Regions from separate parts of the Cupriavidus sp. USMAHM13 genome, predicted to be linked through region 2. Evidence: predicted binding sites of a transcription regulator. Region 2 holds the regulator's gene; each other region holds the start of a gene.

Region 1 (10,534 bases), on a different replicon from region 2:
AATCTTTCTATCGACTGATCTTGTATTTCAATCAATAAACCGAGGCCGTTGCCGGGCTTGCGCACGCGCAGCCACGCAGGCTATGCTCTCGCCCGAGATTATCAATAATATTATTGGAGATCACGGATGTCTTCGTCCGACCGTCCCCCCGTCCCTCCGGCCTCATCCCAGGATTCATTGCAAGAGAGTGGTGGATCACAGCCATCGGCGGAGGGCTTGGCCAAGGGGCTGACCAACTACGGCGATACCGGCTTCTCGCTGTTCCTGCGCAAGGCCTTCATCAAGGGCGCCGGCTATACCGACGACGCCTTGTCGCGGCCGGTGATCGGCATCGTCAACACCGGCAGCAGCTACAACCCCTGCCACGGCAACGCACCGCAGCTGGTGGAGGCGGTCAAGCGCGGCGTCATGCTGGCCGGCGGCCTGCCGGTGGACTTCCCGACCATCTCAGTGCACGAGAGCTTTTCGGCGCCCACCAGCATGTACCTGCGCAACCTCATGTCGATGGACACCGAGGAGATGATCCGCGCCCAGCCGATGGACGCGGTGGTGCTGATCGGCGGCTGCGACAAGACCGTGCCGGCCCAGCTGATGGGCGCGGCGTCGGCCGGCGTGCCGGCGATCCAGCTGGTGACCGGCTCGATGCTGACCGGCGCGCACCGCGGCGAGCGCGTCGGCGCCTGTACCGACTGCCGCCGCTACTGGGGCCGTTTCCGTGCCGAGGAGATCGACGGCACCGAGATCGCCGACGTCAACAACCAGCTGGTGGCCAGCGTCGGCACCTGCTCGGTGATGGGCACGGCCAGCACCATGGCGTGCCTGGCCGAAGCCATGGGCATCATGGTGTCGGGCGGCGCCTCGGCGCCCGCGGTCACGGCCGACCGCATCCGCGTGGCCGAGCGCACCGGCACCACCGCGGTGGCGATGGCGGCCGCGCGCCTGACGCCGGACCGCATCCTGACCGGCAAGTCGATCGAGAACGCGCTGCGCGTGCTGCTGGCCATCGGCGGCTCGACCAACGGTATCGTGCACCTGACCGCCATCGCCGGCCGCCTCGGCATCGACATCGACCTGGCCGGCCTGGACCGCATGAGCCGCGAGACACCGGTGCTGGTCGACCTGAAACCTTCGGGCCAGCACTATATGGAGGACTTCCACAAGGCGGGCGGCATGCCGGCGCTGCTGCGCGAGCTGCGGCCCCTGCTGCACCTCGATGCGCTGACCGTGTCGGGCCGCACGCTGGGCGAGGAGCTGGACGCCGCGCCGCCGCCATTCGCCCAGGAGGTCATCCGCAGCCGCGCCGAGCCGATCTACCCGGCCGGCGGCCTGGCGGTGCTGCGCGGCAACCTGGCGCCGGGCGGCGCCATCATCAAGCAGTCGGCGGCCAACCCCGCCCTGATGGAGCACGAGGGGCGAGCGGTCGTGTTCGAGGACGCCGAGGACATGGCGCACCGCATCGACGACGAGGCCCTCGACGTCAAGGCCGACGACATCCTGGTGCTCAAGCGCATCGGCCCCACCGGCGCGCCGGGCATGCCCGAGGCGGGCTACATGCCGATCCCGAAGAAGCTGGCGCGGGCCGGCGTCAAGGACATGGTGCGCGTGTCGGACGGCCGCATGAGCGGCACCGCGGCCGGCACCATCGTGCTGCACGTGACGCCGGAGGCCGCCATCGGCGGACCGCTCGCCCTGGTGCGCAGCGGCGATCGCATCCGCCTGTCGGTGGCGCGGCGCGAGCTGGCGCTGCTGGTCGACGACGCGGAACTGGCGCGCCGGGCGGCCGAGCAACCGGTGGTGCGCCCGCGCGCCGAGCGCGGCTACCGCAAGCTCTTCCTGGAAACCGTGACGCAGGCCGACCAGGGCGTGGACTTCGACTTCCTGCGGGCCGGCGGCACCGTGGACACGGTGCCGCGCGAGCGCTGAGCGATGGCGGACCAAGCCCTGGACGGTGCACCCGACGCACCCGACGCGTCCGATGCACCCGACGTGCCCGATGCGCTGCAGCGTGCCATCGACGCCCTGGAAGAGGACATCGTCTTCGGGCGCCTGCATCCGCGCGAGCGCCTGGTCGAGGACGACCTGATGGAGCGCTTCGGCCTGAAGCGCCATGTGGTGCGCCAGGCGCTGTCCGCGCTCGAACAGATGGGCGCGGTCGAGCGCCGGCGCAATGTCGGCGCGCTGGTGCGCGCCTTCGAGCCGGAAGAAGTGGTGGAACTGTTCGGCCTGCGCGAGCTGCTGGAAGCACAGGCCGCCGCGCTGATCCCGCTGCCCGTGCCGCCGGTGCGGCTGCAGGCGCTGGTGGCGGTGCAGCGGCGCCATGACGCCGCCGTCGCCGCAGGCGATGCGCACGCGGTCTTCCGCATCAACCAGCAGTTCCATCGCGAGCTGTTTGCACTGGCCGGCAACACCGTGCTGCTGCAGGCCATCGCCGAGTATGCGCGGCGCACCCATCCGATCCGCTTCGGCTCGCTGGCCACCGCTGCCTACCGCGAGCGCGCGCGCCAGGAACACTGGGCCATGATCGACGCGCTGCGCGCGGGACGCCGCGAGGAGCTGGTCGCGTTGTGCCGGCAGCACCTGCAGCCCTCGCGTGACGCCTACCTCGCCGCCCAGCGTGAGCGCGCCGGCGGCGCGCTCACGCGCTGAGCATCTGCCGCGCCGGTGGCCCGTGCCACCGGTGCCGGCCGGGGCCGGGCGGGGGCAGGGCGGAAGGTCGCGGCAGCCTGCTAGAATGGGCGTCTGTTTTCCGATCAGACGCACTATGGGTTTCGAACAACTTGCCGCCTTGAAGGCGCAACTCGTGGCACAGGCCAAGCAGAACGCGGCCGCCGCCAAGCCGGCGCAGCAGGGCAAGCCGCCAGCCAAGGCCAAGGCGCGCCCGGATGCCAAGGCACGCCCGGAAGCGAAGGGCCGCCCGGAAGCGAAGGGCCGCCCGGAAGCGAAGGGCCGTCCCGAGGGCAAGGCCAAGGCCGAGCCGGTCGACCCGGTGATCGAAGCGATCCGGCGCCTGCAGAAGCATTTCCCCAAGGCCTTCCCCAAGAAGCCCGAGCCCAAGCTGCCCCTCAAGCTGGGCATCATGCACGACCTCGTGCAGCAGTCCGCCAAGCTGGGCCTGGATGAAGCGCAGATCAAGGAAGCGCTCGCCACCTGGTGCCAGGGCAGCCGCTACTGGACCTGCATGGTGGCCGGCGCGGCACGCGTCGACCTGCAAGGCAACGCGGCCGGCGAAGTGACGGCGGCACAGGCCCAGCGCGCCAAGTGGCTGTCCGCGCGCCGCCCGCGTGGTGGCAAGGGCGGCGGCAAGGGTGGTGAGAACGGCGCTGAGAAGGGCGGCGAGAAGGGCGGCGAGCGTGGCGAGCGCCGCGCGCGCGGCCAGCGTCGCCCGGCCCAGGCGGGCGGCAAGCCGGCCGAAGGCCAGCCGGTGGAAGGCCAGGAAGCCGCGGCTCAGCCCGCGCAAGCCGCACCGGCCGCGCAGCCGCAGACCGAAACGATGCCCGCAGAGCCGGTGGCCGCCGAGTCCGTGGCACCTGTGGTATCTGTGGCAGACGCACCGGTTGCCGCCGCTGGCGAACCGGCTGTCTTCGAGGCCACCTCCACCTCCACCTCCACCTCCACCTCCACCTCCACCACCACTTCGGCTTGATCGCGCAAGGGCGCCGCAGGCGGCGCTCTTGGCTGTCGCGCGGCACAGCGGCACGGCACCGCCCTTTGCCGCGGCCCCGCCTTTCCTTCTACCGCTGCCCCGGCACGATTCCCTCGTGCCCGCCGGCCGCGCGGCACCCCTCAAGTCAGGATTCCAGCGCCAGGCCGGCCCGCGGCAGGCGGCGCCAGCGCACCGTCGCCAGCAGCGACGCCCCGACGATCAGCGCGCCGCCGGCCCAGCCCGCCGGCGCGATCCGTTCGCCCAGCCACAGGCAGGCGAACAGGGCGCCGAAGGCGGGCTCGCTGCCCATCAGCAGCGCCACGCGGGTGGGCTGGCTGCGCCGGATCGCGTAGTTCTGCGCGAAGAAGGCAAACAAGGTGCAGGCCCCCACCAGGTAGACCACGCTGGCCCAGAAGCCCGCATGCAGGCTTGGCGCCGGTAGCGCCTGCCATTGGGCGGGCACGCCCAGCAGCACCGCCGCGCTGCCCAGCGCGACCACGCCCGACTGCACGGCGGTCAGCAGCAGCGCGGGCGGCACGGGCCGGCCCGCGCGCTCGCGCATCATGCGCTTGGTCACGCAGACAATGACGGCGCGCAGCAGGGCCGCGGCCAGCATCAGCACGTCGCCGGCCTGCAGGCGCAGCGAGCCGCCGGTGAGCAGGGCGGCGCCCAGCAGCGACAGCGCCACGGCTGCCCACTCGCGCCGCGCCGGCATGCGGCCCAGCAGCAGCCACTCGGCGAACGGCGTCAGCACCACGCACAGGCTGATCAGGAAGGCGGCATGGGAGGCCTGGGTCTGCATCACGCCGAAGGTCTCGCACAGGAAGATGGCCAGCAGCAGCACGCCGGTGCCGAGCATGCCGGCCACGGTGCGGCCGTCGCAGTGCCGCAGGTGGCGCAGCGCCGGCAGCAGCAGCGCGGAGGTGAGGCCGAAGCGCAGAGCCAGCAGGCCCAGCACCGGATAGACGGCGAGCGCGTCCTTGACCACGCCGTAGCTGCTGCCCCAGACGGCGGCAACGGTCAGCAGCATCAGGTCGGGCAGCAGGGAGGCGGTGGCGGTTCTGGCGGACATGGCAGGCAGGACGGACAAGGCAGGATCGGAGGACGCGCGATGGCGCGGGAACGTGGCTGGCCGCCGGGCTCAGGTGCGCAGGCGGGCGGACGGAGAGCATTGTCTTGTATTGCATGGATGGTGATAATCCGGTCGTCGTGCAAATCTTTTATGCCTGGCTCGCACAGATCGGCCAGCCCTGCCGGCGCGCGCGCGTCCCTGGCAGGGACGCCGGAAAGCGCATCGACGCATGCATCGACGCATGCATCGGCGCACGCATCGGCGCATACAGCGGCAAAGAATCCGCCAAGGAACCCGCAATGAACCCCAACGAGCTGTTTGCGCTGCTGCCCGACATGGCCGTGTTCGCCCGCGTGGTCGATGCCGGCAATTTCTCGCTGGCGGCGCGCCAGCTCGGCACCACGCCGTCGACGGTCAGCCGGCAGATCAAGCGGCTGGAAGACGCGCTGGCCACGCGCCTGCTGGAGCGCTCGACACGCAAGGTGCGTGTCACCGCCTCGGGCGAGCAGGTCTACCGCCACTGCCGCGAGCTGGTCGGCGCGGCGGCCGGCGCCGTCGATGCGGCCGGCGCCCTGGCGGCGCGGCCGGCCGGGCGCGTCAGCCTGAGCGCGCCGACCGCCTACGCCAAGACCGTGATCCATCCGCTGGTGCCGGATTTCCTGCGCGCCTGTCCCGATGTGGACCTGCGGCTGGTGTTTTCCGATGCCACGCTGGATCCGCTCGACGACGACCTCGACCTGGTGATCCGCCTGACCGACCAGCCGCCACCCGGCCTGGCCGGCCGGCGCCTGGGCCGCGTCGAGTGGGTGCTGTGCGCATCGCGCGCCTATCTCGCCGCGCGCGGCGAGCCGCGCCATCCGCGCGAGCTGGCCGCGCACGACTGCCTGTTCCTGGGCGAGACGGCCGATGACAAGCGCTGGCGCTTCCGCCGCACGGCGCCGGCCGAGGCGGCGGCACCGGTGAGCGTGGAGGTGCGCGGGCGCTATGCCGCCAACCACGCCAGCGCGCGGCTGGAGGCGGCGCAGCAGGGACTGGGCATCGCCAGCCTGCCGGACTTCGCCGCCGCGCAGGCGCTGCAGCGGGGCGAGGTGGTGCGCGTGCTGGCCGACTGGACCCTGGAGGCGCGCGCCTACGTGGGCACGGTCTGGCTGCTGCATCCGCCCAACCGCTTCCTGCCGCCCAAGGTCAGGGCGCTGATCGACTTCCTGGATGCCCGTTTGCGCGCCCCGCGTTGAGCGGCGGCCAGGGGAGAAAGGCAGAGGGGAGAAAGGCCGGGGTGTGCGGCCGGCCCGTGGCGTACATGGCCGTGCGCCGGCCCGGCTCAGCCGCCGTCCGCCGCGTCGAACGGCAGTTCGGCCTGGATCGGCAGCGCTGCCAGCCCCGCCGCTTCCTCCACCGGCAGCAGCGCGCTGACGCGCACGCCCAGCAGCCGCAGCTTGCGGTCGAGCGGCACGCGGCGCAGGCATTCGGTGGCCGCGCGGCGAATGGCCGCGCCGTCGGCCGAGGGCTCCGGCAGGGTCAGGTCGCGCGTCACCGTGCGGAAATCGTCATAGCGCAGCTTGATGCCGATGGTGCGCCCGACATAGCCCTTGCGCCGCAGGTCGTCCGCCACGCGCAGGCATAGCCCCGTGAAGGCTTCCGACAGCAGCGGGCGGTCGCGGCGCGGGTGCAGGTCGCGTTCGAAGGTGGTCTCGCGGCTGATCGACTTGGGCTCGGAACTGACCACCACGGCCCGCTCGTCGAAGCCCTGCGCCGTCTGCGCCAGCCAGGCGGTGTAGCTGCGGCCGAAATGCTCCTGCAGCAGCCCCAGGTCGGCGCGCGCCAGCTCGCCCACGGTGCCGATGCCCAGCGCGGCCAGCTTCTCGCTCGCCTTGGGCCCGATGCCGTTGACCTTGCGCACCGGCAGCGGCCAGATGCGCAGCGGCACGTCTTCCATGCGCAGCAGCGTCAGTCCGTCCGGCTTGTCCAGCTCGGAGCCGATCTTGGCCAGCAGCTTGTTCGGCGCCACGCAGATCGAGCAGCTCAGGCCGGTGGCTTCGCGCACGGCCTGCTTGATGCGCCCGGCAACCTCGGCGGCCTCGCCCTGCACCGCGCTCAGGTCGATGTAGATCTCGTCGATGCCGCGGTCCTCGATCTGGTCGGTGAAGCGCGCCACCGCCGCCTTGAACAAGCGCGAGTAGTGGCGGTAGGCCTCGAAGTCGGTCGGCAGCAGGATCGCGTCCGGGGCGAGCTGGGCGGCCTTCATCATGCCCATGGCGGAGAACACGCCGAAGGCGCGCGCTTCGTAGGTCGAGGTGGTGACCACGCCCCGTCCGACGTAGTCGCGCAGGCGCGCGAAGCGGCGGCTGCCGTCGGCCAGCACCTCCGGCACGGCATTGCGCCCGCCGCCGATCACCACCGGCTGGCCGCGCAGTTCGGGGTAGCGCAGCAGCTCGACCGACGCGTAGAAGGCGTCCATGTCGAGGTGGGCGATGCGGCGGGTGGCGGACAGCATGACGGCTGGGCGGCGAGGCGGGCGGAGGGGTGCGTGGCAGCATGCGGCCACGGCTTCCAGTTGACTGTATGAATATACAGTATATGGGAAATTTCCCCGCTGGACGATAGGACCTGGCCCAACGCCCCGGCGCCCGCGCCGACCGCGCCGCGCACTCAGCCCTGCCGGCCGATATCGTGGACGATCTGTCCCGCGCTCAGCGTGTTGATCTTCTCGGAGGGGATGTCCATCAGGATGCGGCTGCGTTCCGGCGACAGCAGCACCGTCAGGTGCTGCACCGGGAGCTCCGCGGGATCGTGCAGCAGGCGCACCAGCTTCAGCAGCGGCGCGCCGACTTCGGTGCTCAGCCAGCGGGCACAGCGGGGATCGGCAGCCTGGGCGCTGATTTCCTGCACCACGCGGCCGAACTTCACCCCTTGCGCCATCAGGATCTCGAACAGCGCATGCTTGCGCAGCGCTGCCGCCGAGACCCGCTTGCCCAGCGCGGCCGGCACCCAGGCGTCGGTCAGCATGACCGGCTCGCCCTGCAGGCTGCGCAGGCGCAGGGCATGCACGGCGTGCTCGCCGGGCGCGAGCTGCAGCAGCGCGGCGATATCCGGCGGCGGCTCGGCCTGGGCCACCTCGAGCACCTCGACCTCGGTTTCCAGCGCCGCGCGGCGCAGGCTGTCGATCATGCCCAGGCTGGGACTGCTGCGCCCCGCCGGCGTGCCGGCGCGCACGAAGGTGCCGAGGCCGTGGCGCCGCTCCACCAGCCCGAGCGCGGCGAGGTCGGCCAGCGCGCGCCTTACCGTGATGCGCGAGACGCCGAAGCGCTCGCAGATCGCCTCTTCCTTGGGCAGCGCGCCGGTCTGCGCGTAGACGCCGCGCGAGATCTCGTCGCGCAGCACCAGGAAGAGCTGCCGGTGCAGGGAGGTACCAGGGATGCGGGGCAGCGGGGCGGGCGTTGCGTCGGCGGTGTTGCGGGGCATGGGGTGATGGATCGGTGGCGTCGGGGAGCATAGCACAAGGGTGGCGCGGATCCCTGGCCGCTCCGCCCGGTTCCGGTTGACCTTGCTGGTTAGTTGTTATTAGAATATAAACACATAAACACAGGCGAGGGGCACACGCTGCCCCGGTCCCCCGTCCCGGGGGCATTCGCCTACCCGCAAGAGGAGACCGCCCGCACCATGCACCCCGCCACCTTGTTGCGCCAGCGCCTGCAGGCGCCCGGCATGCTGATCGCGCCGGGCGCCTATGACGCCATCGGCGCGCGCCTGATCGAGCAGGCCGGCTTCGCCGCCGCCTACATGACCGGAGCCGGGACCTCGGCCGCGCGCGGCTTTCCCGATTTCGGCCTGCTGACCCTGAGCGAGATGGTGGAGAACGCCGCGGTGATGGCGCGCGCCATCGCCATCCCGCTGATCGCCGACGCCGATACCGGCTACGGCAACGAACTGAACGTGACGCGCACCGTGCGCGAGTACGAGAGCCGCGGCGTGGCCGGCATCCATATCGAGGACCAGGTCGCGCCCAAGCGCTGCGGACACCTCGACGGCAAGGAGGTGGTCTCGCGCGAAGCCTTCGTCTCGCTGGTGCGGGCGGCGGCGCAGGCGCGCCGCACGGCGGATTTCGTCATCATCGCGCGCACCGACGCGCGCGCCGTGCTGGGCCTGGACGAGGCCATCTGGCGCGCCAAGGCGGCGCTCGCCGCCGGCGCCGACATGGCCTTCGTCGAAGCCGCGCAGACGCTGGAGGAAGTGGCCGCGGTACCGGCCCGCGTGCAGGGCCCCTGCCTGCTCAACGTGGTGCCCGGCGGACGCACGCCGATCTTCGACCTGCGCGAGGCCGAGGCCATGGGCTACAAGCTGGCCATCCTGCCGGGCCTGATGCTGAAGGCCGCGATCGAGGCGGGCGACCGCGCGCTGGCGGAACTGAAGGCGACGCACAGCGCGCCGCCGGTGTCGGCAGGCGTGGCGCAGACTTTCCGCCGCTTCGGCGCCGACGAGTGGGACGCCCTGCGCCAGCGCTTCAATGCGGGTGCACCGGCGCTCGCCATTGCTCCCGCCACCCCCGGTAGCAGCGACGCCGCGAGGCCGGCATGAACCCGGCCACGCTGTTCGACAAGCTCTGGGATGCGCATGTGGTGCGCGAACTGGGCGACGGCTGGGCGCTGCTGCACATCGACCGCCACCTGCTGCACGACCTGTCCGGCCCGCCGGCGCTGGCCGAGGTGGCGGCGCGCGGCCTGCCGCTGCACGACCCCGCCCTGGTCTTCGCCACGCCCGACCACGCGGTGTCCAGCCAGCCCGGGCGCGACGGCACCACCTACCTGCCCGGCGCGCGGCTGTGGAGCGCGCTGCGCGAGCGCGCGGCCGCGGCCGGCGTGACACTGTTCGATCTCGGCGAGCCCGGCCAGGGCATCGTGCACGTGAGCGGCCCCGAACTCGGCATCGTGCTGCCCGGCCTGACCGTGGTCTGCGGCGACAGCCACACCTGTACCAATGGCGGGGTCGGGGCGCTGGCCTTCGGCGTCGGCTCGTCGGAGAGCACGCATGCGCTGGCCACGCAGACCTTGCGCCTGCAGAAGCCGCGCCGCATGCGTATCCGCTGCGAAGGCGCGCTGGCGCCCGGCGTCAGCGCCAAGGACCTGGCGCTGCACCTGATCGCCCGCTTCGGCGCGGCGGCCGGGGCCGGCCATGCCATCGAGTTCGCCGGCAGCGCCGTGCGCGCGCTGGAGGTGGAGGCACGGCTGACCCTGTGCAACCTGGCGGTCGAGCTGGGCGCGCGCTTCGCGCTGATCGCCCCGGACGAGCGCACCATCGACTGGCTGCGCGGCCGTCCCTATGCGCCGGCCGGCGCCGCGTTCGAGCAGGCGGCGGCGGCATGGCGCACCCTGGCCAGCGACGCCGACGCGGTCTTCGACCGCGATGAATGCATCGACGCGGCCGAGGTCGTGCCCACCATCACCTGGGGCACCAGCCCGGAGCACGCCATCGCGGTGGACGCGCGCATCCCCGTGCCCGCGGCCGCCGGCGCCGCCGCGCAGGCCTATGCCGACGCGCTCGCCTACATGGGACTGGAGCCCGGCGCGCCGATCGCCGGCACGCCGGTGGACTGGGTCTTCATCGGTTCCTGTGCCAACTCGCGCCTGTCCGACCTGCGCGCCGCCGCCGCGGTGCTGCGCGGGTGCCGCGTCGCGCCCGGCGTCACCGCCTGGGTCGTGCCGGGCTCGGTGGCGGTCAAGGCGGCGGCTGAGGCCGAAGGCCTGCGCGAGGTGTTCGAGTCGGCCGGCTTCAGCTGGCGCGAGCCCGGCTGCAGCATGTGCGTGGCCGCCAACGGCGAGCAG
Region 2 (10,534 bases):
CTGGTCGCGGACTGCGTCAAGGCGATGCGCGATGCGGTTTCGGTGCCAGTAACGGTCAAGCACCGCATCGGCATCGACACTATCGAACACTACGATTTCGTGCGTGATTTCGTCGGCACCATTGCGCAAGCCGGTTGCGAGACCTTCATCGTGCATGCGCGCAATGCCATCCTCAAAGGGCTCAGCCCCAAGGAGAACCGCGAGATCCCGCCGCTGCGCTACGAGGTGGCTTACCAGTTGAAGCGCGAGTTTCCGCAGCTTGAGATCCTGATCAATGGCGGCATCGTGGACTATCAGCAGATGGACGCGCATCTCGAGCACGTCGACGGTGTCATGATCGGGCGCGAGGCCTATCACCACCCTTATCTGCTGGCCGAGGTCGATGCGCGCTTCTACGGGGCTGCTACGCCGATCGCGTCGAGGCTGGAGGTGGAGCTGGCCATGCAGGCCTATATCGGGCGCCATGTCGAGGCAGGCGGGTATATGGGGGCGGTCACGCGCCATATGTTGGGCCTGCATCGGGGGATCCATGGCGGACGAGGCTGGCGGCGCATCCTGTCGGATGCCCGGCGAATGGCCGCGGCACGTTCTTCTGCTGAGGTGGATGCCTTGTTCGAAGAGGCGCGCAGCCATCTGCGTCGCGAAGCGGAGCCGGTAGCCGAGGCAGTCTGACAGCGCCTGTCGTCGCCCCTCCGTTCAGGGTGGCGTGCCGGTCCGAAGAAAAGCTCTAACTCCGAATTGTCTTTTTGTGCGGTGCTGGCCGGACGTTGAGATTGCGACACATGCGCCGCGGTCGTCGCAGTGTGCTACCGGGAAAGTCGCGCCGGCAAAGGGATTCCCCTAAATGCAGAGTGACGGCGGACTCCATACACTGGCCCTGCCCTCGAATACAGGGCTTTCTTCAACTGATTATTCAGCCCGCCTTGTGCGGGCTGTTTTTTTTGTCGCGGGCATCGTTGCCAGTGGATCCTGTCATCGGCTTGGCCGCATGATGGCCATTCGAGGTGGCAGCTGCATGACAGATGCCTGCGCCGCACCGGCATGCTGCGTCTAGCTGTGTCTTGCCTGTGGTTCGTCGAGCTTCTTGCGGCCCGAATCGATATTATGCAGCTTGCGCCACATGTGGTCGCGGGCGTAAAGTCTTTAGGGTGGGATATCTCTCAAAAGTTCCGCTTGCTTGCCGACATTCCCTAGGCCCCTGCTCGCGCGTCTATCATGTTCAAAGACGGCACTGCTTGGGTCGACAGGGAAGTGGGTCAGCGGGTGTGGCTGATCCCGACGTCGATGGTGCCGTAGGTCGAGATGCCGGTACCGGCGGTCTCGCTGCCCGTGGCGGCGCATGCGGCCAGTGCGCTGGCCAGCAGGACGATGGCGAGGCGTAGCAGGGAGGTCATGAGGAAGGGTGTCGGGATCGGGTTGGCAATACGGTTCAGTCCCGCACCTCGCTCGATTGGTTCCCTTGCGGCGCGCGAGCAGAGAGGCAACTGCGAGACAATAGAGCTAGCAGAGAAAGAGAGAGTGCGGCCGCCGTCGGCAGGCCGGCCGGGATGCGGGGGAGCATCTGAGCTTGGAGGGCAGGACATTGGACGAGTTGTTTGGCGTGGAATTCGAAGGCTTCCGCGTCGTGTGGGTAGCCGAGCGGCTGCAGGACGGCAAGTGGACGGCGCGCTATTGCTGGCGCTTCGGCATCGATGGAGAGGCCAGCAAAGCCTTGCAGGCCGACGTGCTGAACGGCAGGTCTCGCCGCCTGCTGGGCCTGTTCGACACGGAGTCCGACACGATCGAAGCGATCAAGGAGGCGGTCCTGCTCGAGTCGAAGTGGGACCTGAGCCGTCGTTGAGCTGGTGGACGGCGCTGGACGGCGCATGCTGTTTCTCGGGCATGCGTCAGCGGCTCTCGGTGGGTGCTGAAAAATTTTGTGTTGAGTACTAGCCATGACGGAAACTTCTCCGTATAATCTTGGTTTTCGCTGATCGACGGTTCGCAACGAATCGAAAGCAGCAAAACGACGGTGGCTGTAGCTCAGTTGGTAGAGTCCAGGATTGTGATTCCTGTCGTCGTGGGTTCGAGTCCCATCAGCCACCCCAGGAATTTCTTGTAGAACGGCCGCTTGCAGAAGCGGCCGTTTTGCTTTGGGCTCGCCGCGCGGTAGTGTGCTGTTTTCACGGGGAAATCCCAGTCGTTAAGTTAGGGATGCGGGCTTGTCCAACGATGCGGTTGGCATAGCTCCCGATTGCACGCTTTGACTTCGATGTGCCGATGCTTTCTCGGCAGCCGTTCCCGGGCCTGTTGCGGTTGCGGCCAATGGATGGCGTAGACCATTCGATACGGTGCCTCGTCCTGCCATGCTAGCATTGCTCGACTCTCCAGGAGATGGCGATGGCGAAAACGACGGTCTCGAAGAAGCAATACCTGCGCAAGCTTAACCGGCGCCTGGCCAAGGAGGCGGGGGTGCCGGAGGGTGTCGAGTTTGTGTTCTATCCGCTTGGCGCCAAGGCCCGGGCGGCCACCGGGGTGGCGGCCTCAGAAGGTGCGGGGCCGGCGGTGCGTGCCGTCATGGATGCAGTGCAGGCGCGGGTCGCTGCCAAGTACGCTGTGGATGGAGCTATCCTGGGCAACGGCAAGGCCGCACCGATCGAGCATGCGGAGCCCTGGCCTGCGGCGTCAGGCGGAGCTGCCGGCGCGCAGGTGGCTGGTAAGGACTGAGGTCGCACCGGTTTTCAGGCAAGGTCGGCTGATAGTCGTCCTTGCTCCTCGTCGCGCTGCGGATCCTGCCTAGGCCGCCTGGCGGGAGTTCGCCAGTTGTGCCGGTGGCGGATTGTGCTCGAATGCCACGCAATTCCTTCCCTCGCGCTTGGCGGTGTAAAGCAGCATGTCGGCCCGGGTCAGCAGGTCATCTAGCGATTCCCCGGCGGCGAGCGCGGTGACGCCGAAGCTGGCGGTCACGGTACATGTGCCGGGCAGGGCCTCGAATGCCGTCGTCTCGAGCGTGTGGCGCAGGCGTTCGGCGAGGTGCAGCGCGCTCGCAACGTCGGTGCCGGGCAGCAGGATGGCGAACTCTTCGCCGCCGATGCGGCCTGCAATGTCCCGATGGCGGATGCTTGCGAGGACCAGGTGGCCGAATTCCGACAGGACCGTGTCGCCAGCGGCGTGGCCGTGGGTGTCGTTGATGTGCTTGAAGTGATCGATATCGCAGAGCAGCACGCTGAGCGGCTGGCCTTGGCGGGGCGGAATCTCGCGCTCAGCCAGCACCTCGAAGCTACGGCGGTTGTGGAGGCGGGTCAGGGGATCGGTGTCGCGTTCCTCGCGCAGCTTGTCGATCACGTCGGACATGGCGCCTGCGAGCAGGGCCAGGCCGAGCACGATGCCGAACAGTACCAGGCTGAGCTGCAGTGCGATCCAGAAGGGCGAGTGCGCTAGTGAGTCGGCGTTGCCGGACGCGGCGGATGTGATGGTCAGCGCCGAGCGTGGCACGAAGCTCAGCGCAAACGCCAGCAGGATCCAATACAGCGCGCGGTCGACGGCGGCGCCCAGGCGCAGTTTGCCAAGCCGCGCGACGCCGGTCAGCAGCATCACTGCGATGCCGCCGTGGAGTATGTAGATGCGTGCCGCGATCTGGTCGTCGGCATAGTGGAAGTACGCCAGCGCGATCAACTGCAGACAGGCCAGCGTGGTCAGCGGCACGGCATCGAACTGCGCGTCGGCGCGTGCTACGACGCCGCGCAACAGCAACAGGGTGCTACCCAGGTAGAGCGCGCAGGACAGCAGCAGGTTCACGCCAGCGTCGCGCGGCAGTTGCAGGATCTGCGCTGACGCGGCCAAGGCATAGATCAGGAACGATGCGCAGAACATCAGCAGGTGACGCTGCGCGCGCTCGTAGCTCCAGGCCAGCAGGAAGCACAGGGATAGCAGCGTGGCGATGGCGGGATTGCCCAAGGCCAGAACCTGGACAGTTTGAAGCGGCAAGCGAGGTCCCCGATCTGTAGTCGTTGTGGTGGCCGGGAGCGCTGTCCGGAGGGTGGTCGGTGTGCCGAGGCAGGCAGCGTGGTATGCCTCGGCAATGCAGCAGCGCGGCGCGTACGAGCGCCTGTCAGTCTTGCCGGCGACTCCGCAGATGGAGCTGCTGCCGGTGCGGCGCTATTCCAATGTCAGCGGCCATTCTAGCGAGCCGGCACGCGAATCTCGCCGGCACTGACGTGCTGCGCGCCGCTGCAATTGCAAACAACGGTAAAGATACGGAAATGCCCCCTTCGAACGAGGGGCGGAGTGTGCATCAAGGGAGGGACACCCTACGCATTGCCTGGCATAGGCAGAGGGTTGGACGCGGATTGAAGGCGCCATGGAACATCGCGGAATCGTTGGTGCGCGACGACCGCTCGGGCATGCGATTGCTCGGGCGCCGTCGTGCATCATGCAAAGCAGATGCGCGGCAAAGCGAATGCGGCAAAGCGAATGCCCGGCGTGACAGGCACGGCACGGCGAGCCGCGCCTGTCACGTATCCGTGCGTACTCGGGTGCCGCGCAGGCTCAGACGTGCAGCTTGGCCGGCTCGGCCAACTCCAGCATGCGGCAGATGGCGGCCATGCTGCCGACCATGGTGCGGCGCTGCGCGCCTTGGTAGATGCGCACGCCCTTGCATTGGCGGAAAGGCACTGGCTTGACCGGGCGGCGGGCGGAGATGGTATTGGCTTGCGGCATGGTTGCACCTGTCGATTGACAATAGTCGGGGGATGGCGCCAGCGTCGGCGGGCGCCTTCGGAACGGTGAGGCAGGTGCCGCCACGCTGCAGACCTGGCGGCGGCGAGGGGTCGGGCCGGCTGCGCTAGAAGCCGGCCGGACGGATCAGTCCGACCGCGATACCCTCGAGAGAGAACTCTTCTTCTCCCGGTTTCACGAGGATGTTGGGGTAGTCGGGGTTCTCGGCAATCAGCTCGATGCTGTCGCCTCGTCGCTTGAAGCGTTTGACAGTGACGTCCTCGCCAAGGCGTGCTACCACGATCTTGCCGTTGCTGGCCTCGCTGGCGCGCTTGACTGCGAGCAGGTCGCCGTCGAGGATGCCGGCATCGCGCATGCTGAGGCCGCGTACGCGCAGCAGATAGTCGGGCTGTTCGTCGAAGACCGAGGCATCCACCTGATACTGCCGGTCGATGTGCTCGGCGGCGAGGATGGGGCTGCCTGCCGCGACGCGGCCGACCAGCGGCAGGGTCAGTTGCATCACGCCGGCCATCGGCAATGTGAACTGGTCCGGTGTTTCCGAATCGCTGCGCGAGACCTTGAGGCGGATGCCGCGCGAGGCGCCCGGGGTCAACTCGATCACGCCCTTGCGCGCCAGTGCCCGCAGATGTTCCTCGGCGGCATTCGGGGAGGAGAAGCCGAACTCCGCGGCGATCTCTGCGCGCGTAGGCGGAAAGCCGGTGCGGCGGATCGTGTTGCGGATCAGGTCGAAGATCTGTTGTTGCCGCGGAGTCAGGGTTGCCATGGAGTCGCCGCTTTGTTCTTGGTGTCAGGGGTACTGTATGTTTAAACAGTATGCTGTGATTTTATACAGTATGTGACGAAGTGCAAGTGGAATTTGCGCGACCTGTGGCCGGTGCGGCGGAGTGATGGTGGTTGGGCGTACGGTTACAATCGCGGCTCACCCGTGTTCCCGCCCTGATATGTCCAAGCTTCCCCGCATCGTCGTGCTTGCCACCGGCGGCACCATCGCCGGTTCCGCCGCCAGCGCGGCCAGCAGTGCGCATTACCAGGCAGCCACGGTGCCGGTGACGGCGCTGCTGGATGCCGTGCCGGCGTTGAAGTCGGTGGCGCGCCTGGAGGCCGAGCAGGTGGCCCAGGTCGACAGCAAGGACATGGGCTTTGCGCTGTGGGCCAGACTGCAGGCGCGCGTGGCATTCTGGTGCGCCCAGCCCGATGTGGCGGGTGTGGTGGTGACTCACGGTACCGATACCCTGGAAGAGACGGCCATGCTGCTGCACCTGTCCTGTGCGGTACCGGTTCCCGTAGTGATGACCGCGGCCATGCGGCCTTCGACCTCCCTGTCGGCGGATGGCCCGCTCAATCTTCTCGATGCCGTGCGTGTGGCGGCCCATCCGGAGGCGTGCGGCCGTGGCGTGCTGGTGGTGCTGAACCAGCAGATCCATGCTGCGCGGGATGTCGTCAAGGCACATACCTCGGCGGTCGATGCCTTCGTGTCGCCGGTGGGCGGCCCGCTCGGTTTCGTCCAGGATGACCTGGTGAGCTTCATGCGCGCGCCATTGCGCCGGGTCGAGCGGTCCTGGCCGCTGCCAGCCGGGGAGTGGCCGCTGGTGGAAATTGTGCCGAGCTATGCGCAGCCCTCCCGTATCGTCGTCGACGCGCTGGTGGCTGCCGGCGCGGCGGGCCTGGTGGTGGCGGCGGCGGGGAACGGTTCGATTCACGAGGCGCTGGCTGCCGCGCTGGCCGACGCGGCGCGCGCAGGTGTCGCGGTGGTGCGCAGTTCTCGCACCGGTGCGGGCCATGTATCGATTCCGGCACTGCCGAATCCTGGCGCCGGCCTGTTCGTCTCCGCGGGTGACCTGAATCCCTACAAGGCGCGCGCGCTGCTGTTGCTCGCTCTGGCTCGGGATCCTCGGCTGGCGGCGGACCCTGGCCGGCTGCAGCAGTGCTTCGCGCAGTGCTGAGCGGGCAGTCTGCTTGCCGTGCCAGCTTGCTGCGGGCTATAATGGCAGGCTATCCAACCTTGCCGCACCGGACGTGACGCCCGGGTGGCTCATCCCAAAAGGAGCGTCAATGCGTCATTACGAAATCGTCTTTATCGTCCATCCGGACCAGAGCGAACAAGTGCCCGCGATGATCGAGCGTTACAAGTCGCTGGTCACCTCGCAGAATGGCCAGGTTCACCGCGTGGAAGACTGGGGTCGTCGCCAACTGGCCTACATGATCCAGAAGCTGGCCAAGGCTCACTACGTTTGCCTGAACATCGAATGCGGCAAGGAAACCCTGGCCGAACTCGAACACGCGTTCAAGTTCAACGATGCGGTGCTGCGTCACCTGATCGTCCAGACCAAGAAGGCCGAAACCGCTCCCTCGCCGATGATGAAGGAAGTGCAGCGCGAAGAAGCCCGCAAGGCCGCGCAACAAAGCAGCGAGAGCCAGGCCGCCTGATCGGCGGTGCGGTGCGCTAGAGCGCTGCCCGGCCGGATCGGCAGGGTGGCCCGGGACCAGCAAGGAGGCGCGCGTTGAACCAGTTGCGGCTGTCCGCGACCCTAGTCGAACGCGAAGCCCTGCGCTACACGCCGGCCGGCGTGCCTGTCGTGAACTGCTTGCTGCAGCACGCTGGCGAGGTGGTCGAGGCGCAGATTCCCCGGCAGATCGAGTTCGCCATCGCGGCGATGGGCATCGGCCCGGTCGGCCAGCGCCTGGAGCGCATGCCGCTGGGCACGCTGCTCGACTGCGAAGGCTTCCTGGCCCGCAAGCATCGCAACAGCAAGGCTCTCGTCTTTCACATCACTGGATGTAAAGCATTCGAAAAGGATTGAATCATGGCATTCGTCAAACGTGACAACAAGAACAAGAAGCGCTTCCAGCAGCAGAACCCGCTGTTCAAGCGCAAGCGCTTCTGCCGCTTCACCGTGGCTGGCGTGGAACAGATCGACTACAAGGATCTGGACACCCTGAAGGACTTCATCGGCGACAACGGCAAGATCACGCCGGCACGCCTGACCGGTACCAAGGCGCACTATCAGCGTCAGCTCGATACGGCTATCAAGCGTGCGCGTTTCCTCGCGCTGCTGCCGTACACCGACCTGCACAAGAACTGATTGTCCAGGCCCTAGGTAAAGGAGAGATATACGATGCAAGTCATTCTGCTTGAAAAAGTCGTCAACCTGGGCAACCTGGGTGACATCGTTCGCGTGAAGGACGGTTACGCCCGTAACTTCCTGATCCCGAGCAAGAAGGCCCGCCGCGCGACCCAGTCCGCCATCGAAGAATTCGAAGCCAAGCGTGCCGACCTGGAAAAGGCTGCCGCCGAGAAGCTGGCCGCCGCCCAGGCGGAAGGCGAGAAGCTGAACGGCCTGACCATCCAGATCACCCAGAAGTCGGGTGTGGATGGCCGCCTGTTCGGCTCGGTGACCAACGCCGACATCGCCGAAGCCCTGGCTCCGCAAGGCTTCGTCGTCGAGAAGGCGCAGGTCCGCCTGCCGAACGGTCCGCTGAAGATGGTCGGCGACCATCCGGTCAGCGTGGCGCTGCACACCGACGTGGTGGTCGACGTGACCGTCTCGGTGCTGGGCGAGCAGGTCTGAGATTCCGGCGCCAGGCTGGAGCGGTGCCCGCAGCGGCACGCACCGGCCGGTTCGGATCACGAGAAAAGGCAGAAGCTTGGGCTTCTGCCTTTTTTCTTGTCCGTCGCGTGACGCCGCCGACGCCACAGTGGTTCGCCACTGCCGAATTCTCCGCGCGGGCCGGGCCCCGTCGCCGCTATAATTGCCCCCCATGAATGCGCCCGTCGCCGACCCCCAACTAGACAACCTCAAGGTCCCGCCGCACTCCATCGAGGCCGAGCAATCGGTGCTCGGCGGCCTGCTGCTGGACAACGCCGCCTGGGACCGCATCGCGGATTTCCTGTCGGAGGCGGACTTCTACCGCTTCGACCATCGGCTGATCTTCCAGAGCATCGCCCGCCTGATCTCGGCCACCAAGCCCGCCGACGTCATCACCGTCTACGAGATGCTGCAGGTGGCAGGCAAGGCGGAGGAAGTCGGCGGCCTGGCCTATCTCAATTCGCTGGCGCAGAACACGCCGAGTGCGGCCAATATCCGCCGCTATGCGGAAATCGTGCGCGAGCGCTCGGTGCTGCGCAAGCTGGTGACGGTGGCCGACGATATCGCCACCGCCGCTTTCGCGCCCAAGGGCCGCGAGGTGCGCGAGCTGCTCGACGAAGCCGAATCCAAGGTCTTCGCCATCGCCGAGGAAGGCGCGCGCGGGCAGGCCGGCTTCCAGGAGATCCAGCCGCTGCTGACCCAGGTGGTGGAGCGCATCGACGAGCTGTACCACCGCGATTCGACGTCCGACGTGACGGGCGTGCCTACCGGCTTCATCGACCTGGACCGGATGACCAGCGGCATGCAGCCGGGCGACCTGGTCATCGTCGCCGGGCGTCCGTCGATGGGTAAGACGGCGTTCTCGCTCAATATCGGCGAGCACGTCGCTGTCGAGCAGGGGCTGCCGGTCGCGGTCTTCTCGATGGAAATGGCGGGTACCCAGCTCGCCATGCGTATGCTCGGTTCGGTCGGCCGGCTCGACCAGCACCGGCTGCGCACGGGGCGCCTGCTCGACGAGGACTGGCCGCGGCTGACCCATGCGATCCAGCGCATGAACGATGCCCAGCTCTTCATCGACGAGACGCCCGCGCTGAACCCGATGGAGCTGCGCGCGCGCTCGCGCCGGCTGGCGCGCCAGTGCGGCCAGCTCGGCCTGATCATCATCGATTACCTGCAGCTGATGTCGGGCTCGGGTGGCGGCGAGAACCGCGCCACCGAGATTTCCGAGATCTCGCGTTCGCTCAAGGGCCTGGCCAAAGAGCTGAACTGCCCGGTGATCGCGCTGTCGCAGCTCAACCGCAGCCTGGAACAGCGGCCGAACAAGCGGCCGGTGATGTCAGACTTACGCGAATCCGGCGCCATCGAGCAGGATGCCGACGTGATCCTGTTCATCTACCGCGACGAAGTCTACAACCCGGATTCGCAGGACAAGGGCACGGCCGAGATCATCATCGGCAAGCAGCGTAACGGTCCGATCGGCACGGTGCGCCTGACCTTCCTGGGCCAGTTCACCAAGTTCGACAACTTCAGCGGCGGTCCGGCCTTCTTCGACAACGACACCTGACGCCAGCACCGGCGCGGCTTCGCGGGAAGCAGACGCAAATTGCGTCGATTGTCGCGGCGCGGCGCCGGCAACCCTGTAAAATATTGCGACTTGATGACAGCCGCCTTCGCGCGGCTGTCGTGTCATGCGGACCTGTGTCCGCCGCATCCACCCCCCGCAACAATCCCAGCGGCGCCCCCCGGCGCTACGACAAGGAACATTTCATGTTCGGCCGATTCATGCCCACCGAGGGCAAGTTCTTCGAATATTTCAACCAGCACGCGGAATGCGCGACCACCGCCGCGCGCGAACTCGAGGTCTTGGTGAACGACCTGCCGAATGCCGAAGCGCATGCGCGCCGCGTGCAGGCCACCGAGAAGAAGGCCGACCGCATCACGCACGACACCATCGACCTGCTGCACAAGACCTTCATCACGCCGCTGGACCGTGACGAGATCCACAAGCTGATCACCACCATGGACGACATCCTCGACCTGATGGAGGACGTGGCGGAAACCATCTCGCTGTACGACGTGACCAGCCTGACCGAGGAGGCACGCCGCCTGGCCGCCATCTGCGTGCAGTGCTGCGACCAGGTCAAGATCGCCGTGGGCCTGCTCGAGGACATGAGCAATGCCAGCACCATCCTGAAGACTGCCCAGCAGATCGACCAGCTCGAGTCGGAAGC
Region 3 (10,534 bases), 2.0 Mb from region 2:
GAGGGCAGGCAGCCGTCCACGGCATTGAGCAGGTAGACCGCCTTCCATTCCTGTCCCTTGGCCGAGTGGATGGTGGACAGGATCAGGTAGTCCTCGTCGCGCAGCGGCACGCCGGATTCGTCGCTGGAGGCGTCGGGCGGATCGAGCGTCAGTTCGGTGAGGAAGCGTTCGCGCGAGGCGTAGGTCGCGGCGATGCGTTCGAGTTGCTGCAGGTCGGCCTGGCGCGCCGCGGCATCGTCGTGCATGCGTTCCAGGTGCGGCAGGTACCAGGCCACCACCTGCTCGAACCCGGCAGGCCAGGACGAGGCTGGTGCCAGCAGCGCGCGTGCCAGCGCCAGCAGGTCGGCCCAGGCCGGTTCCGCGGCCGCGGGGGGCGTGAAGGATTCCAGCGCGAACAGCGGTTGGGTGGCCACGGCGATGGCGTCGAGCATGCGCCCGGCGGTCTTGGGGCCGAAGCCCGGCAGCAGCTGCAGCGCGCGGAAGCCGGCGATGCGGTCGCGCGGGTTCTGCAGCCAGCGCAGCATGGCCAGCACATCCTTGACGTGGCCGGACTCGAGGAACTTGAGCCCGCCGAACTTCACGAAGGGGATGTTGCGCCGGGTCAGTTCGATCTCGAGCTGGGCGCTGTGGTCGGCCGCACGGAACAGCACCGCCTGCGACAGCAGCGCCAGCCCGGCCTCGCGCCGCTCCAGGATGCGCTCGACCACATAGCGTGCCTGCTCGGCCTCGTCGGCCACCACCACCACGCCGGGCTTCTCGGCCGAGGCGCGCTCGCTCCACAGCTCCTTGCTGTAGCGTTCCGCGGCCTGGGCGATGACGGCGTTGGCGGCGGCGAGGATGGGCTGGGTGGAACGGTAGTTGCGCTCCAGCGTGACGCGCGCCGCGGGGGGCGAGAAGTGCTCGGGGAAGTCGAGGATGTTGCGCACCGTGGCACCGCGGAAGGCGTAGATCGACTGAGCGTCGTCGCCGACCACGGTCAGGCCGCGCCCGTCGGGCTTGAGCGCGAGCAGGATGGAGGCCTGCAGCGCGTTGGTGTCCTGGTACTCGTCGACCAGCACATGGTCGAAGCGTGCGCCCATGTCCGCCGCCAGCGCGGGCTCGCCCAGCGCCTGCGCCCAGTAGAGCAACAGGTCGTCGTAGTCGAGCACCTGCTGGTCCTGCTTGGCCTCGACGTAGGCGGCGAACAGGGTGCGCAGCGCCTCTTCCCACATCGCATAGCGCGGGAAATGGCGCCGCAGCACCTCGTCCAGCGGCGCCTGGGTATTCACCGCGCGCGAATAGATGGCCAGGCAGGTTTCCTTGCGTGGAAAGCGCGCGGTCTGCTCGGACAGGCCGAGATCGTGGCGCACCATGTGCATCAGGTCGGCGGCGTCGCCGCGGTCGCTGATGGTGAAGGCGGGCGACAGTCCGATCGTCTCCGCGTATTCGCGCAGCAGGCGGGCGCCGATCGCGTGGAAGGTGCCCGACCATTGCAGTGCCGCCCGTCCGGCGCCGCTGCCGCCGACGGCACGGTCGACGATGCGTTCGACGCGCCGGCCCATCTCGGCGGCGGCGCGGCGCGAGAAGGTCAGCAGCAGGATGCGGCGCGGGTCGGTTCCCGACAGCACCAGGTGGGCGACACGGTGCGCGAGCGTGTTGGTCTTGCCGGAGCCGGCGCCGGCGATGATCAGCAGCGGGCGCTCGCCATCGTGTTCGGCGGCGGCGCGCTGCTCCGGATTGAGGCCGGCAAGGTGCGCGGCCGGCGCGGGCTCAGGGAGCACGGTCGCGGTGGCGGCGTCCGTGCCGGCGTCGGCAGGAAGTAGATCGAGGTCGAGGTCGGGAGAGGCTGGCATGGCGGCGGCGGGCTGGCGCCAACTGTATATCCATACAGCGGTTCTGCGCAAGCCGGCAGCGTCCGGTGCGGCGTGGCGGCCGCCCGCGGCCGGCCTTCGCATGGCGCCGGCGTCTCACCGGCGGGCGCGTGCCAAAAACAAAGCCGCCCGGGAGGGGCGGCTGGTATGCGCCTGGCGGTCCGGGCCGCCGGGAACCGCTCAGGCCGACTTGGCCAGGGCCCCGTCCAGCAGCTTGTGCAGCGCATCCCACTCGGGCTCGCCCACGTAGCGCTTCAAGATGCGGCCATCCTTGTCGACCACGAAGGTGGTCGGCGTCAGCTGCACGTCGCCGAAGGCCTTGGCGGCCGTGCCGCCGGCGTCCATCGCCACCTTGAAGGGCAGCTGGCGCGTCTGGGCGTAATTCATCACATACATCGGCGGGTCATAGTTCATCGCCACCGCGACGAATTCCAGTCCCTTGTCCTTGTACTGCTGATAGGTGCGCACCATCTCGGGCATCTCCTTGACGCAGGTGGCGCAGCTGGTGGCCCAGAAGTTGACCAGGTAGACCTTGCCCTTCAGGTCGGCGGTGCTGATCTTCTGGCCGGAAAGCAGGGTGAACTCGGCCGCCGGCACGGTTGCGGCGGGCGTGATGGCGCGATAGCCGAACCAGCCGAACAGGGCCACCACGAACAGGGTGGCGATCAGCGGCCAGCGCTTGCGCGTGGCGGGGGAAGCAGGGGTCGTCATATTCCGTCGTGCAAGGCGTCGGTGGCGGGCAGGCGCGGGCTGTGGCAGCGCCGGTTCAGCGGACATTCTAATGCCTCGCGCGCAGGCCTGCCGGCGCGCATCCGGGGGGTGGCGATCCTGCGGCAATCTGCCGCAGCGATGCGCCGCGGACGCGCTGCTTCCGTGTTGCCTAAGCGTTGCCTAAGTGTTGCCTCAGCGCGGCCCGGCGAGGGCGGCGCGCGCGGCTTCCAGGCGCTGTTCGAGGTAGGCGCCGTAGAAGTCCGGCTGCAGGCCGCGTAGCGGGGGCGCCGCCTCGCGGCCGTGGGCGTCGAGGAAGAGCACGGTAGGTGCGAACGCCAGCCCGCGCGCGCGGGCCCAGGCACGTGCGCCGGTCATGGTGCCGTCAGCGTCGCGCAGCGGCGCATCGGTGCCGATGTCCAGTTCGCGCGCCGTGATCTCGCCGGCGGCAGCCATCGGGCCCAGATAGTTGCGCCGCACGGTTTCGCAGTAGCCGCAGCCGGGCAGGGACAGCAGCAGCACCAGCGGCCCGCCGCGGCGCGTGGCCTCGCGCCCCTGGGCGCCGAGATCGGTCGCGCCCGGCAGCGTGCTCGCCGCCAAGGCCGGCAGCGCGGCACCGGCCAGGGCCAGCCCGGCCAGCCAGCGCCGCGCGCGGCCTGCCGGCGCGGCGGGGCGGACAGGGGGCGGGGTGGTAGACAGGGTGGTGGGCAAGGCGGTGGACAAGATGAGGGGCGGCATGATCTGGGCGGAGAAGCGCACGATCCCGGATAATAGCCCTTCGTGCCCTCCGGCCTCGTGCCGCGGGGCTCCCGACCGACCAGGATGTCCCCGTCCGCCGCCATGTCCCGTTCCCGCCGAACCGTCTACCTGCTGGCCGCGCTGGCGCTCGCTGCCGCGGCCTGCTCGCCGCGCTACGACTGGCGCACGGTATTGTCCAATGAGGGCGCCTATGCGGCCCTCTATCCGGGCAAGCCGTCCAGCGCGGCACGCGAAGTGGCCATCGGCGGCCGCCACCTGCCGATGACGATGGAGGCGGCGCGCGTCGACGAGACGCTGTTCGCCGTGGGTGTGGTGACGCTGCCCGATGACGATGCCGTCCGCCGTGGCGAGGCCCTGGCGGCCATGCAGTCCGGCCTGCTGGCCAACCTGGGCGCGCATCCCGTCGAGCCGCCGCACACGCGGGCAATCAAGGTGATGTCGGCGGCACAACCGCCGGTGGCGCTCGATGGGTTGGAGCTGGAGGTGGTGGCAGTCTCGCCGCAGGACCAGTCGCCGCGCCGCTTGACGGCGCGCCTGGTGGGCTCCGGCAGGCACGTCTACCAGGCCGTGGTGCTGGAGGCGGGCGAGGCGGCGCGCGACCGCCGCCAGTCCGAGCAGGTAGGGCAGTTTCTCGACGGCTTCCATCCCTTCTGACGGGAGCCGTTGCTGCCGCGGCCGTGCCGGCATTGCCGGGCGGAGGCGCGCAGCGATCGAATCTTGAATGGCATAAACCAGGAGCAAAGCAATGCGTTGGGAAGTCTGGCTGGCCTATTTCGCCGCCTGTTGGCTGATCGCCCTGTCACCCGGATCGGGTGCCGTGCTGTCGATGAGTCATGGCCTGTCCTATGGCCTGAGGAAGGCCAGCACCACCATCTTCGGCCTGCAGGCCGGGCTGGTGATCATCCTGCTGGTGGCGGGCGGCGGCCTGGGCGCGCTGCTGATCGCCTCCGAGCACGCCTTCGCGGTGGTCAAGACGGTCGGGGCGCTTTACCTGATCTACCTGGGCATCCAGCAATGGCGCGCCAAGGTGGACGCCGCCCCGCAGGCCGAAGGCGGGGCGGTGCGCACCACCGTGATGAGCCCGCGCCGACGCTTCGCCACCGGGTTGCTGACCAATGTCACCAACCCGAAGGGCATCATCTTCATGGTCGCGGTGCTGCCGCAGTTCATCGACCCGACCCATGCGCTGGCGCCGCAGTTGGCGCTGCTGGCCGTCACCATGTGCGGTGTCGACCTGATCGTGATGCACGGCTATGCCTTGCTGGCGTCGCGCATGCAGGGCTTGTTCCGCAATGCCCGCGCCGTACGCTGGCAGAACCGCGTCTTCGGCAGCGTGCTGATGGCGGTGGGCGCCGCGCTGTTCTTCGTGCGTCGCCATCCGGCCGGCTGACGGCCTGCCGCGCGGGCACCGGGGCGCGCGCGCGGCGCGGCCGAGTATTTCCTGTATGGTCTTCTCTGGCGGGGCGTGGCCGGGTTTGCTTCAATGAATGGCATAGGGTCCAACCGGAGAAGCCCGATGCCTCGCTTCACGCTGCCGCGCTCCAGGCCGGCCCATTCCGCACCGCCGATCGAGGAGCCGACGCCACCAGGCATTCCGCCCGACCTGCCTCCGATCGAGGAACCGCCGCCGCCTCCAGTCGAACCGCCCGTCGCCGGGCCGGCGGCCGCCCGCTAGCGGTGGAGGCGCCGGCGACGGCTCATGGCGTGCGCAGTACGCGGCGGTATTGGATGGCTTCCGCCGCGTGCGGCGCGTCCACCTGGCCGGCATCGGCGAGGTCGGCGATGGTGCGGGCGATCTTCAGCGCCCGGAAGTAGGCGCGCGCCGACCAGCCGAAGCCGGCCATCGCCTCACGCAACAGGGATTGCGCCGCGGGCGTCAGCGGGCAATGTGCCTCGGTCTCACCCGGCGCGAGATCGGCGTTGGGCTTGCCCTGGCGCGCCAGCTGGCGCGCGCGCGCCTGCAGCACGCGAGCGCGCACGGCTTCGCTGGCCTCGCCCGGCGGCCCGTCCAACACCTCCTGCTGGCTCTGTGCCGGCACCTCCACCTGCAGGTCGATGCGGTCCAGCAGCGGGCCGGACAGGCGCGACTGGTAGCGCAGCACCTGGTCCGGCGTGCAGCGGCACGGCCGCGTGGGGTGGCCCAGGTAGCCGCAGGGACAGGGGTTCATGGCGGCGATGAAGTGAAAGCGGGCGGGAAAATCGGCCTGGTGGGCGGCACGCGAGATGGTGATGTGGCCGGATTCCAGGGGTTCACGCAGGACTTCCAGCACCCTGCGCTCGAACTCCGGCAGCTCGTCGAGGAACAGCACGCCATGGTGGGCCAGCGAGATCTCTCCGGGGCGCGGTGCGGTGCCGCCGCCGACCAGCGCCGCGGCCGAGGCGGTGTGGTGCGGTGCGCGGAACGGCCGCCGGCCCCAGCGCGCGGCCTGGAAGCCACCCGCGGTGAGGCTCAGCACGGCGGCCGATTCGAGCGCTTCGTCCAGCGTCATCGGTGGCAGCAGCGCGGGGAAGCGCTGCGCCAGCATCGACTTGCCCGTGCCCGGCGGGCCGACCAGCAGCGCGGAGTGTTGGCCGGCCGCCGCCACCTCCAGCGCGCGGCGGGCCTGCACCTGGCCGCGCACTTCGGCCAGGTCGGCCTGGACGGCCGGCTGCGCAGGCAGGGCGAGCGGCATGGCCGGCACCAGCCGCTCGCCGCCGCCGGGCCGCAGGTGGGCGCAGACGGCGAGCAGCGTCGGTGCCGGCAGCACAGCCAGCCCGGCGATCAGGGCCGCTTCCGGCCCGTTCCCCGCAGCGACCACGAAGGCGCGCGGTGCGGCGCCCTGCGCTGCGCGCGCCTGGTTGTCGCGCGCCAGCCCCATCGCCATGGCCAGCGCACCGCGCACCGGACGCAGTTCGCCCGACAGCGACAGTTCGCCGGCGAACTCCAGCCCGTCCAGGCCATTGAGCGGCAGTTGCCCGCTGGCGGCCAGGATGCCCAGGGCGATCGGCAGGTCGAAGCGGCCGGACTCCTTGGGCAGGTCGGCCGGGGCCAGGTTGACCGTGATGCGCCGGTTGGGGAATTCGAAGCCGCTGTTGAGGATGGCGGCGCGCACGCGCTCGCGGCTTTCACGCACCTCGGTCTCGGCCAGCCCCACGATATTGAAGGCCGGCAGGCCGTTGGCCAGGTGGGTCTCGACCGATACCGAGCGGGCTTCGATGCCGGTCAGCGCCCGGCTGTGCAGCAGTGCCAGTCCCATATTGCGGATTCGTTAACGAAAAAGGCCGCCGGCTAGCGGCGGCCTTTGCGAGGGCCGGGGGCGGCGCAAAGGCCGTGGCCTTTCGCTCGCGCGCATCGATCAGGTCCCGCTGGCGTTGCCGGCGCGGCGCTCCAGCTCGGCCACGCGCGCTTCCAGTTCTTCCAGCCGGGCACGCGTGCGCGCCAGCACCTGCGACTGCACGTCGAATTCCTCGCGTGTGACCAGGTCAAGCTTGGCGAAGCCCTGGGTCATCATGCTGCGCACGTTTTTCTCGATGTCCCTGGCGGGGGAATTGCGCAGCGCCTCACTGACCTTGCTCTGCAGGTCGGAGAAGAGATCGGTCGGTTTCATGGTGGTACTCCTTTTCGCACATGCGCACCGCGGTGGTGCGCGCTTACCGGTGGTGCATCGGGTGCCTATGCTGTCCTTTACACCTTTGCACCGCCCTGGGGCGGATGCGGCTAGGACGAACACATGGCGCCGGAAGCCGGCCTGCCCGGATTATGACGCCTGCGAGGTCGCTGTGAAAGCGCCGGCGTGGTGGCGGACACACCTTTTCACCCGTTTTCGGCCCTCGGAGGCCCACCAGAGGCCGCCGGCGGTGTGCATTGCACCATCGGCACCCTCCCGCGGCCCCGGTCGCGATCGCTTGGTTCCTCTCCTGGCACGGCTGTTGCAGTGGTACTGGCGCAGGTATCGCGCAATAAAGAAAAGACACCCATCCACGAGTCTGAGCCAAAGGAGAAGAAATCGATGAAGAAGTTGGCCTTTGCAGTTAGCGCAGCCATTCTTTGCGGTTGTGCCACGGGCGCTTTTGCGCAGAGCAGCGGCGACGCGGCAGCCACGCCCGCACCGGCGGCGGCCGCGCCGGCAGCGGACGCGGCACCGGCGTCGCCGCACACGTTCACGGCCAATGTGACGCTGGCCACCGAGTACCGCTACCGCGGGCTGATGCAGACCAACCGCCATCCGGCGATCCAGGGGGGCTTCGACTACGCGCACGAGAGCGGTTTCTACGTGGGCAACTGGAACTCGAACATCAGCTGGCTCTCGGACAGCAGCTCGCAGGTGTCGGCGCCGATCGAGATGGACTTCTACGGCGGCTTCAAGAACACCTTCGCGCTGGCGGGGCTGGACTGGAACTATGACGTGGGGGTGCTGCAGTACTACTACCCGGGCGACTACCCGACGGGCTTCACGCGGCCGCACACGACGGAGCTGTACGGCGGGATCGGCAGCGGCCCGGTGTTCCTGAAGTACTCGCACGCGCTGACCAACCTGTTCGGTTTCAACGACAGCAAGAACAGTTTCTACATCGACCTGTCGGCGAACGTGCCGCTGAATTTCTGGGACCTGACGTTCAACGCGCACGTGGGCTACCAGAAGGTGCAGCACGTGACGGACGCGTCGTATACGGACTGGAAGGTGGGGCTGACCAAGGACCTGGGCAAGGGCTTCTCGCTGGCGGTGGCGTACATCGACACCAACGCGAACCGCTCGGTGTACACCAATACCAGCGGGCGCTACGTGGGCCGCGCCACCGCCTGGGCCTCGCTCACCAAGACTTTCTGATCCACCGCCTGCTGGCCGGAGCGCCTTGCGGGGACGCTCCAAGGAGAAAACCAATGAAACTCATCATAGCCGTCATCAAGCCGTTCAAGCTCGACGAGGTACGCGAGGCGCTCTCGGACGTGGGCGTGTCCGGCATCACCGTCACCGAGGTCAAGGGCTTCGGCCGCCAGAAGGGACACACCGAGCTGTACCGGGGTGCGGAGTACATTGTCGACTTCCTGCCCAAGGTGAAGATCGAGGTGGCCGTACCGGACGACGTCGTCGAGCGCGCCATCGAGGCCATCGAGAAGGCCGCGCGCACCGGCAAGATCGGCGACGGCAAGATCTTCGTCGCACCCATCGAGCAGGTGATCCGCATCCGCACCGGCGAGACCGGCAGCGATGCCCTGTGATGAACCAACAGACAAGAGACTAGAGGATACGTCAATGAAATCCTGGTTCAAGCGAATCCTGACGGCCGGCGCCTTGTCGCTCGCCGTTGGCGCGGCAAGTTTCAGCCTATCGACCCACGCGGTGGCGCAGGACAAGCCGGCGGCGGAAGCCTCCGCTCCGGCCGCCGCCACGGCCCCGGCTCCGGCCGCGGCTGCAGCGCCTGCCGCTGCGCCGGCCGCCGCGGCAGCGCCTGCGGCCGCACCGGCCGCCGCGGCACCCGCCGCGCCGACGCCCAACAAGGGTGACACCGCCTGGCTGCTGGTCTGCACCGCCTTCGTCATCCTGATGACGCTGCCCGGCCTGGCCCTGTTCTACGGTGGCCTGGTGCGCTCGAAGAACATGCTGTCGGTGCTGATGCAGTGCCTGGTGATCTTCTCGCTGGTGTCGCTGCTGTGGGCAATCTACGGCTACAGCTTCGCCTTCACCGAAGGAAACGCCTTCTTCGGCGGCACGGACCGGCTGTTCATGAAGGGCCTGACCGTCGACGCGGTGGCGGCGACCTTCAGCAAGGGCGTGGTCGTGCCGGAACTGGCCTACTTCGCCTTCCAGCTGGCGTTCGCGGCGATCACCTGCGCGCTGATCATCGGTGCCTTCGCCGAGCGTGCGAAGTTCTCGGCAGTGCTGCTCTTCGTCGTGCTGTGGTTCACCTTCTCCTACCTGCCGATCGCGCACATGGTCTGGTTCTGGCCCGGTCCTGACGCGTACACCGACGCGGCGGCCGGCGCGGCGGCCACGGCCAAGGGCGGCTGGCTGTTCCAGAAGGGTGCGCTCGACTACGCCGGCGGCACGGTGGTGCACATCAACGCCGCGGTCGCGGGCCTGGTCGGTGCCTTCCTGTTCGGCAAGCGTATCGGCTTTGGCCGTGAGGCGATCCGCCCGCACAGCCTGACCTTCACCATGGTCGGTGCCTCGCTGCTGTGGTTCGGCTGGTTCGGCTTCAACGCCGGCTCCGGCCTGGAAGCCAACGGCGCCGCCGGCCTGGCCTTCGTCAACACGCTGCTGGCCACCGCTGCCGCCGTGCTGTCGTGGACCTTCGGCGAGTGGATCGGCAAGGGCAAGCCCTCGATGCTGGGCGGTGCTTCGGGTGCCGTGGCAGGCCTGGTCGCCATCACCCCGGCCGCCGGCTTCGTCGGTCCGATGGGCTCGATCGCGCTCGGCCTGATCGCCGGCCTGTTGTGCCTGTGGGGCGTGACCGGCCTGAAGCGCATGCTGGGCATGGACGACTCGCTGGACGTGTTCGGCGTGCACGGCGTAGGCGGCATCCTGGGTGCCCTGCTGACCGGCGTGTTCGCCGCGCCGAGCCTGGGCGGCACCGGCGTCTACGACTACGTGGCCAACAAGGTCGCCGACGACTACTCGATCGCCGGCCAGGTCTGGATCCAGCTGCAAGGCGTGCTGACCACCATCATCTGGTCCGGCGTGGTGGCCTTCATCGCCTACAAGCTGGTGGATATGCTGATCGGCCTGCGGGTGCCGGAAGAAGAGGAGCGCGAGGGTCTGGACATCACCTCGCACGGCGAAACCGCATATGAGGCCTGATCCGAAAGGTGTTGTGCTGGAGAGCTGATTGGGAATCGTCTCTCAGGAGTTTCGCCCGGCTTCGGCCGGGCTTTTTTGCTTCCAGGGGGATCGTCCCGTCCTGGTGCGGACGGTACTCGCAAGCCGCTTAATTCCGATCTTAAAAAGCTTCAATTGTATTTAGAGGTGCATACAATTACATTGCCATTGAGGCAGTTTCCTCCACCTGCAGAACGCTCCCCGTATCTGTCAGGCTATTCGAAGCGCGGCAGTTGCCGCGCTTTTTTTTTCGTTCCGGCCGTCATCCGGCCGTCATCCGGCAGTCGCGGACCGCAGCCCGCCCGCGCTCCACGCCGGGCCGCCCCGGCGCGTGCCAAGGAAGGCCTTCGAAACGAAGGCCTTTACTTCTGCCGGACCGTCCCCATCTGGGTTCCCCTGATGCCCGCCGATGCATATCCT

The links. The regulator LexA, encoded in region 2, represses DNA repair genes until DNA is damaged. The targets are predictions, from matches to a motif close to ACTGTATNNNNATACAGT.
Region 1: a site for LexA is predicted at 7,273-7,290, ahead of dinB (DNA polymerase IV). Genes of this name have one in related genera too.
Region 3: a site for LexA is predicted at 1,854-1,871, ahead of BKK81_RS03960 (ATP-dependent helicase). Genes of this name have one in related genera too.

The regions. Positions count from the first base shown of each region.
Region 1 covers NZ_CP017752.1:1,915,621-1,926,154, forward strand. Annotated here, with positions in the region: gene BKK81_RS26690 (IlvD/Edd family dehydratase) at 127-1,923, shown strand; gene BKK81_RS26695 (GntR family transcriptional regulator) at 1,927-2,646, shown strand; gene BKK81_RS26700 (ProQ/FinO family protein) at 2,762-3,643, shown strand; gene BKK81_RS26705 (DMT family transporter) at 3,789-4,715, opposite strand; gene BKK81_RS26710 (LysR family transcriptional regulator) at 5,015-5,950, shown strand; gene dinB (DNA polymerase IV) at 6,037-7,209, opposite strand; gene BKK81_RS26720 (GntR family transcriptional regulator) at 7,365-8,177, opposite strand; gene BKK81_RS26725 (isocitrate lyase/PEP mutase family protein) at 8,376-9,290, shown strand; gene BKK81_RS26730 (3-isopropylmalate dehydratase large subunit) at 9,287-10,534, shown strand, end outside.
Region 2 covers NZ_CP017751.1:3,051,048-3,061,581, reverse strand. Annotated here, with positions in the region: gene dusA (tRNA dihydrouridine(20/20a) synthase DusA) at 1-672, shown strand, start outside; gene BKK81_RS36040 (hypothetical protein) at 1,257-1,394, opposite strand; gene BKK81_RS13460 (hypothetical protein) at 1,583-1,840, shown strand; tRNA gene BKK81_RS13455 (tRNA-His) at 2,012-2,087, shown strand; gene BKK81_RS13450 (hypothetical protein) at 2,380-2,706, shown strand; gene BKK81_RS13445 (GGDEF domain-containing protein) at 2,776-3,936, opposite strand; gene BKK81_RS36035 (hypothetical protein) at 4,528-4,698, opposite strand; gene lexA (transcriptional repressor LexA) at 4,823-5,479, opposite strand; gene BKK81_RS13435 (asparaginase) at 5,658-6,659, shown strand; gene rpsF (30S ribosomal protein S6) at 6,769-7,143, shown strand; gene priB (primosomal replication protein N) at 7,218-7,517, shown strand; gene rpsR (30S ribosomal protein S18) at 7,521-7,799, shown strand; gene rplI (50S ribosomal protein L9) at 7,833-8,285, shown strand; gene BKK81_RS13410 (replicative DNA helicase) at 8,476-9,867, shown strand; gene BKK81_RS13405 (DUF47 domain-containing protein) at 10,071-10,534, shown strand, end outside.
Region 3 covers NZ_CP017751.1:883,607-894,140, forward strand. Annotated here, with positions in the region: gene BKK81_RS03960 (ATP-dependent helicase) at 1-1,832, opposite strand, end outside; gene BKK81_RS03965 (TlpA disulfide reductase family protein) at 2,031-2,561, opposite strand; gene BKK81_RS03970 (thioredoxin) at 2,754-3,296, opposite strand; gene BKK81_RS03975 (hypothetical protein) at 3,399-3,971, shown strand; gene BKK81_RS03980 (LysE family transporter) at 4,063-4,707, shown strand; gene BKK81_RS03985 (YifB family Mg chelatase-like AAA ATPase) at 5,015-6,553, opposite strand; gene BKK81_RS03990 (accessory factor UbiK family protein) at 6,653-6,904, opposite strand; gene BKK81_RS03995 (TorF family putative porin) at 7,307-8,125, shown strand; gene BKK81_RS04000 (P-II family nitrogen regulator) at 8,179-8,517, shown strand; gene BKK81_RS04005 (ammonium transporter) at 8,552-10,096, shown strand.